Synechococcus elongatus PCC 11801: one gene and its partner. The protein of the gene in region 1 binds, or shares a complex with, the protein of each later gene. Links are inferred from orthologs where the notes say so. Each region holds a gene or a part of one and is shown on either strand. Other genes may lie near its edges.

Evidence for each region.
Region 2: the proteins of carB (region 1) and carA are in contact, whole or in part, in a solved structure (PDB 1KEE), measured with the Escherichia coli proteins. The link is inferred for Synechococcus elongatus PCC 11801 from one-to-one orthologs.

Annotation. Positions count from the first base shown.
Region 1 is NZ_CP030139.2:2,533,467-2,537,657, reverse strand. The notes cover bases 110-3,985. They hold carB (carbamoyl-phosphate synthase large subunit), read right to left. Parts: upstream 3,604-3,985; coding sequence 310-3,603; downstream 110-309. Other genes in these bases: DOP62_RS12685 (DUF3318 domain-containing protein), read left to right, coding at 3,727-3,985; ctpC (carboxyl-terminal processing protease CtpC), read left to right, coding at 110-159. Outside these bases: more of ctpC, read left to right, coding at 1-109; more of DOP62_RS12685, read left to right, coding at 3,986-4,191. UniProt on the Escherichia coli protein: Large subunit of the glutamine-dependent carbamoyl phosphate synthetase (CPSase).
Region 2 is NZ_CP030139.2:1,285,352-1,288,587, reverse strand. Bases 75-2,995 are described here. They hold carA (glutamine-hydrolyzing carbamoyl-phosphate synthase small subunit), read right to left. Parts: upstream 2,163-2,995; coding sequence 987-2,162; downstream 75-986. Other genes in these bases: trpD (anthranilate phosphoribosyltransferase), read right to left, coding at 2,220-2,995; DOP62_RS06145 (STAS domain-containing protein), read right to left, coding at 544-936; DOP62_RS06150 (Mini-ribonuclease 3), read right to left, coding at 125-541; rlmB (23S rRNA (guanosine(2251)-2'-O)-methyltransferase RlmB), read right to left, coding at 75-83. Outside these bases: more of rlmB, read right to left, coding at 1-74; more of trpD, read right to left, coding at 2,996-3,236. UniProt on the Escherichia coli protein: Small subunit of the glutamine-dependent carbamoyl phosphate synthetase (CPSase).

The DNA of each region.
Region 1 (4,191 bases):
AATAAGCAGGGTATCGAACCCAACATTGTTGCTGAGTTGACCGATGCACAACGGGAAAGTCTCAGTAAAAATCAGGAGCAAATTGGTACGGTCAGCGACCCTCAATTCCAATCTGCACTGAAGGTGCTAACGCAGAAGATTGCGACCGCATCGAAATAAGCCACTGCTGGATTAGTTAGATAGAAAGGCGAGTAGCGATCGCTACTCGCCTTTCTGTGCTTTCGGCTAGTTAAGCGTCAAGTTTTCAAGCCAATCGAGTTCACCCAAATCCTTGCAGAAGATGGGTGAACAACTAGCAGATGACTGTTGCTATCCCTGTTGTTGATATTCCTGCAAGGATTTCACTTGCAACGGTTGTTCTAACAAGGCACGAATCGCCTCAACCGTAGCTTTTGCACCCGCGATCGTGGTTACGGTTGGCACTTTGTAATCGAGTGCAGCGCGGCGAATAATCTGGTCATCCACTTTGGCGCGAGCGCCTGCGGGAGTATTGATAATCAGCTGAATTTGATCGTTCTTGAGTGCATCCAAAACGTGCGGACGACCTTCATGGACTTTGAGAATCGGCTCCACGGAGAGTCGTTGCTCCGCCAACACTTTTTGAGTGCCACCCGTTGCAACCACTCGGAAGCCCAACGTGAGAAATTCCCGCGCGATCGGCCCGATCGCCGCCTTATCGCGATCGCTGACGGAGATGAAGACCGTGCCTTGGCGTGGCAGTCGCTGAGAGGCAGCCAGTTCCGCCTTGGCAAAAGCACGGCCAAAGTCCACATCAATGCCCATCACTTCGCCAGTGGAGCGCATTTCAGGGCCGAGCAGCGTGTCGGTGCCGGGGAAGCGATCGAAGGGCAGCACGGCTTCTTTAACCGAGAGGTAGCTGGGCACTAATTCAGAGGTAATGCCGAGATCCGCTAGTGTTTGACCCGACATCAATCGTGCTGCAATCTTGGCCAGCGGTCGCCCGATCGCCTTGGAGACAAAGGGAACGGTTCGCGAGGCACGGGGATTGGCTTCGAGGATATAAACCTGCTCGTCTTTGACGGCGAACTGAATGTTCATGAGGCCGATGACGTTGAGCGCTTTCGCGAGCTGGGTTGTCCAAGCACGGATCGTTTCCAGCACCGTCTCGTTGAGGCTGACGGTGGGCAGCGAACAGGCGCTATCGCCGGAGTGAATGCCGGCCTGCTCAATGTGCTCCATGATCCCGCCGATGACGACTTGACCCGTGCGATCGGCGAGGGCATCGACATCAACTTCGATCGCGTTTTCAAGAAACTTGTCGATCAAAATCGGGTGATCCGGCTCGACCTGCACGGCCTCAGCCATGTAACGCTCGAGTTCGGCATCGGAGTAGACAATCTCCATCGCACGGCCGCCCAAAACGTAGCTAGGGCGCACCACCGTCGGGTAGCCGATGCGATGGGCGATCGCTAAGGCTTCTTCGGGGCTGCGCGCCAGACCATTGGCAGGCTGGGCGATGTCGAGCTGGCGCAGGATTTGCTCAAAGCGTTCGCGGTCTTCCGCTGTATCGATCGAGTCCGGCGAGGTGCCCCAGATTTGGGTACCGAGGGCTTGACCTTCTGGCGTTTGCAGGAAGGTTTGCAGGGGAACAGCCAGCTTCAGCGGCGTTTGACCGCCGAATTGAATGATCACGCCTTGGGGCTGCTCGGCTTCCAGAATGTTCAGCACATCCTCGCGGGTCAGCGGCTCAAAGTAGAGGCGATCGCTGGTGTCGTAGTCGGTGGAGACCGTCTCAGGGTTGGAGTTGACCATGATCGTCTCGTAGCCATCGTCGGCCAGCGCAAAGGCCGCGTGACAACAGCAGTAGTCAAACTCGATGCCCTGACCAATGCGGTTAGGGCCACCCCCTAGAATCATCACTTTCGGGCGATCGCTGGGACGGACTTCTGATTCCGGTGCGATCGCGGCTAGACCTGACTCACCCAGTTGGGCGCGGGGCGATTCGTAGCAGGAGTAGTAGTAAGGCGTGTAGGCTTCAAACTCCGCCGCACAGGTGTCGACCAGTTTGTAGACCGGCTTGATGCCCTGTTGCTGTCGCCGCTGGCGCACCGCTTCTTCGGAACTACCCAGCGCAAAGGCAATCTGGCGATCGCTAAAGCCCAGCTGTTTGACCTCCAGCCACTGCGCTGGTGTGATCTGCTCGATTGAGGTGCGCTTCAGGAAGTCTTCGCCCTCCAAAATCTCGCGGAACTTCTCCAAGAACCATGGATCGATGCCCGTCAGCTGGTAGATGTCACTGTCGCTGAGGCCGAGCAGCATCGCCTGCCGCACTGCAAAAATGCGATCGGGGCTAGGTGTCCGGAGTTGTGGCTTGATTTGATCCAGTGTTGGCAGGGTTTCGGGGCGATCGCAGCCCCAGCCGGCCCGACCAATTTCCAGCGATCGCAGCGCCTTTTGGAAAGACTCGGGGAAGGTCCGCCCGATCGCCATCGCCTCACCCACGGATTTCATCATCGTGGTCAGCTGGGCAGGCGTACCGGGGAATTTCTCGAAGGCAAAGCGCGGGATCTTGGTGACGACATAGTCGATCGTCGGTTCAAAGGAAGCTGGTGTCTGGCGGGTAATGTCGTTTTTCAGTTCATCTAAGCTGTAGCCGACCGCAAGTTTGGCGGCGATTTTGGCGATCGGGAAGCCGGTCGCTTTCGAAGCCAGCGCTGAACTCCGGGAAACGCGCGGGTTCATTTCGATCACGATCACGTCGCCATCTTGGGGATTGATCGCGAACTGGATGTTGGAACCGCCAGTTTCCACCCCGATCTCGCGGATGATTGCGATTGCTTGGTCGCGCAGTCGCTGATATTCCTTATCGGTTAGGGTTTGTGCCGGTGCAACGGTGATCGAGTCGCCGGTGTGCACGCCCATCGGATCGAGGTTTTCGATCGAACAAATGATCACGACGTTATCGGCGAGGTCACGCATCACCTCCAGCTCGAATTCTTTCCAGCCAATCAGCGACTGTTCCACCAGAATTTGGCTGACGGGGCTGGCATCCAAGCCCGACTGAACAATCAGCTCAAATTCTTCTTGGTTATAGGCAATGCCGCCGCCGGTGCCGCCCATGGTAAAGGCCGGACGGATGATCAGCGGATAGGTGCCGATTTGCTCCGCGATCGCCTGAGCCTCGGCCATATTGTTGGCGATGCCGCTGGGGCAAACTTTGACGCCGATCCGCTCCATCGCTTCTTTGAACAGGAGTCGGTCTTCAGCTTTTTCGATCGCTTCCAGTTTCGCGCCGATCAGTTCCACCTCAAAGCGATCGAGGGTGCCGTTTTTGGCGAGCGCAACCGCGAGGTTCAGCGCCGTTTGGCCACCCATCGTGGGCAGCAGCGCATCGGGGCGCTCCCGTTCGATCACCTGCGCGACCAGTTCCGGCGTTAGCGGCTCAATATAGGTGCGATCGGCCGTCTCGGGGTCGGTCATGATCGTGGCGGGGTTGGAGTTAACCAACACCACCTCGTAGCCTTCCTCGCGCAGCGCCTTACAAGCTTGCGTGCCCGAGTAGTCAAACTCGCACGCCTGTCCAATCACAATCGGCCCGGATCCGAGCAGCAGAATTTTGCGAATATCTTGGCGGCGAGGCATGGCACGGTCACAGCGGCAAATCCGATCTATTCTGCCATCTGCGCTGGTGCTCCCCGACACCGAGGGCTGAGTCGGGCTTGTATGCTAGGGACAATTGCGCATGGGTTATCGTCACCACCGGCTATGAGCGAACTTCAGCGTCTCAAGGGTTTGCTGCCACCCGAATTGCAGAGTTGGGTCTTTGTGGAAGCGTCGGCAGCCGTCGATCCGCCCTTGGTGACCTGCGAAGAAATCGGTCGCGACGAAGTTGAAATCCAGATTGATCTCCTGCGCTGGGAGCAGTTGGCGATTGACCAACGCAATCTGCTCTTTTGGCATGAAGTTGGCCGCATCCAAAATGATGCGATTCCCCGTGATGGCTGGGAAATGGCAGCCTTGGCGATCGGCTTGGGCGGCGCAGTCGGTGAACTGTGGGTACGCGACGGCCTGTTGCTGCTGCTCGCCCTTGGTCTCTCGGGTTTTGCCGGCTATCGCCTCTATCTGAAAAACAACAGCGAGAAGAAGCTGCAAGAAGCGATCGCCGCCGATGAACGCGCGATCGCCCTCTCGACGCGGTTTGGCTACAGCTTGCCCAACGCCTACAAGAGC
Region 2 (3,236 bases), 1.2 Mb from region 1 along the record:
TCAAAACGACGAAAATTAGGGCGATCGTCACCCGAACGATCTTGACGTTCAGAAAAGTCAGAACGATCCGAATAGTCAGACATGAAAAAGCTCGCGCGTGAAGAAAAATTCAGAAGGGCTGGCGTCAATGTTCAGTGACGGGCAGCAGTTGGAGCAGCGCTTGCAAGCGCTGAGGATCACACAGATAGAGATAGCCCAGCAGGGTCTCTAACCCTGTTGCCTGCTGATAGCATTCCGCAGTCAGGCGGCGTGGCACTCGTCCAGCCGCATTGCGGCCTCGACGGACAATCTCAAGTTCTTCCGCTGTCAACAGCGGTAGAAGGCTCATCAACAGTTCAGCTTGGCGTTCGGCTCGCACTGCAGCGACCACAGACTGATGAAACTGATGAGAACGTTGCGCCGGCAGTAACAATCGCAGGCGCACATAGAATTCGTAGAGGGCATCTCCTAGGTAGGCTAGTGCCTGGGGCGACAGTTGCTTAGCTGCCGCAGGACTCAAGCGGCGATCGCCGCGGAGGGGGTCTGACTCGGGAACGAACAAACTCAAGACACGCTGATATTGGACAGCGCAGCGTCCACCGATGGCTGAAGCGCCAAGAAGTTTTCAAGTCGCACGAGCTTCACCGTCTGAGTGACGCGGGGATTCGTGACAATCTGTAAACTTCCTTTGTTGGTTTGGGCTTGCTTTGCAAGTTGAACCAAAGCACCGAGGCCAGAGCTATCGATAAAATCGATCTTCGAAAGATCTAAGATAGCATGCTTAGGCCCATCTTCTAGGCTCTTGCCAAGAACCTTGCGGAAGGCTGGCTCCGAGAAAGCATCGAGCTGACCCGTGAGACGGAACAATTGGTAATCGTCCCTGACTTCTACGGTTCCTCGCAAACTAACCGTCAGGGCGAGTGTTTCGCGAATGGCCGTATCCTCCAGCTTTGTCATCTCAGCAGACGCTCAAGTATAGGGGTAGGGTAGCCAGAGCTGCAACTGGTCTAACCCACTGGAGTGAGTTGGCGATCGCGCATCAAGGTCACAAATTGCTGGAAGAGATAGTCAGAATCGTGCGGGCCTGGGCTTGCTTCGGGATGATATTGCACGGAAAAGACCGGCAACTGCCGATGGCGCAAACCAGCAACCGTACGATCGTTGAGATTGAGGTGGGTTACCTCAATCTCAGGGCCTAAAGAATCTGCCGCGATCGCAAAGCCGTGGTTTTGGCTAGTGATTTCTACTTGCTGAGATAAGCCACAGGGATGGTTGAGGCCGCGATGGCCAAACTTGAGCTTGAACGTTTGGGCACCCAAGGCCAATCCAAGAATTTGGTGTCCCAAACAGATTCCAAACAGTGGCAATCCTGTCTTCAAAAGGGCTTGAGTCGTTTCAATCCCGCTGCGAACCGTCGATGGGTCGCCAGGACCATTAGACAGAAACACACCATCGGGCTGATGTCGCAGGATCTCTTCGATGGGGGTGTCAGCAGGGACGACAATCACACGGCAGCCATAGCTGGCCAAGCGGCGCAGAATATTGCGCTTGACGCCAAAGTCGATCGCCACAACAGTCAGCGATTCTGCTGTTGGCGCCTCAATAAATTCCCAGGTTTGGCTCGTAGGGGTTTGCCACTCGTAAGGGCGATCGGTTGTGACTTGCCCCACCAGGTTCAGCCCTTCCATTGAGGGAGCCGCTTTCACTTCTTCCCAGAGCTGCGCTGGATCCAGGATGGTCGTAGAGATGCCGCCGTTCATAGCCCCCGTCGATCGCAGGTGCTGAGTCAGCGCTCGGGTGTCGAGGCCATAGATGCCGACGATGTTGTGCTGACTTAAGTAGTCTGGCAACGATTTCTCAGCACGCCAGTTGCTATGTAAGCGAGCAATATTGCGGGCAATCAGGCCACTGACTTGGGGGCGTGCCGACTCCTCATCCTCAGGATTCACCCCAGTATTTCCGAGTTCTGGATAGGTGAAGCTGACAATCTGGCCGCAGTAGCTGGGATCGGTCAATACTTCTTGGTAGCCAGTCATGCCGGTGTTAAACACCACTTCACCGATGACGGTGCCGGATGCACCGCAGGCATAACCCTGGAAAACCGACCCGTCGGCCAAGACGAGAATCGCCGCTTGGCGTTCAGCAAGGGACATAACGCAGCAAAAGCCCGAGATCCGAACCATTATCGCACTGGCTCGCGATCGCAGGCAGATTTCTGACTAGCAGTGCGCCAGTCACACTCAGTCGCGCAGAAACGCAGCCAACTCCGTTAGCTTTTGCCAAGCAGCACCGCTAGCCAAAACCGAGCGCGCCAATTCCACCCCTTGATCGAGGCGATCGACTTGCTCGCCAACCTCCAGCGCTAGAGCAGCATTCAGTAGCACGGCATCCTGTTGAGCCCGCGTGCCTTTGCCCTGCAAAACGGCTTTGAGAATGTCGGCATTTTCTTCCACACTGCCGCCTTTGAGCGCAGTTGTGGGGGCGTGGGTGAGCCCCAGATCACGGGGATCAACAACCTGTTGACTGAGTTGCCCCTCGCGCACGATCGCCAGATCAGTACAGTCAGCAAGGCCAGCCTCATCCAGCCCTTCCCGCCCATGCAGCACGATCGCTCGGCGCACGCCCAGCTCTGCGAGCGCACCGGAGATGGTCGGCAGCAGCCCGGGGTTGTAGACGCCAATAACTTGTCCAGTGGGGCGTAGCGGATTGACCAAAGGACCCAGCAGATTAAAAACGGTGCGCACCCCCAGAATTTTGCGCAGCGGGGCTACTGCTTTCATGGCCGGATGCCAGCCTGGGGCAAACAGGAAGGTTATGCCAACTTCATCCACCGCCGCATGAATGCGATCGCTTGGGGCCGCGAGGTTGAGCCCCAAGGCTTCGAGCACGTCTGCGGAGCCCACTCGGCCAGAAGCTGAACGATTGCCGTGTTTAGCCACCTTGACGCCAGCGGCAGCAGTGACAAACGCCACTGCCGTAGAAATATTGAAGGTTTCGGCACCGTCACCGCCCGTTCCGCAGGTATCCACCAAAGGTTCTGTGCGATCGCGGCTGTCAACCGTGACGGCCTGTTCTTGCAGCACTTGTGCCATCGCCGCCAGCTCTTGGGCGTCGACCCCTTTACTTTGCAAGGCAGCTAAAAGGGCACCAGCCAGGGCCTCCGGCAGCGCTCCTGAAAGCCACTGCTGCATCAATTCCCGAGACTGCACTGCCCCCAGCGACTCTTGGGTCAACAGACGTTGCAGCAGGACTTGAGC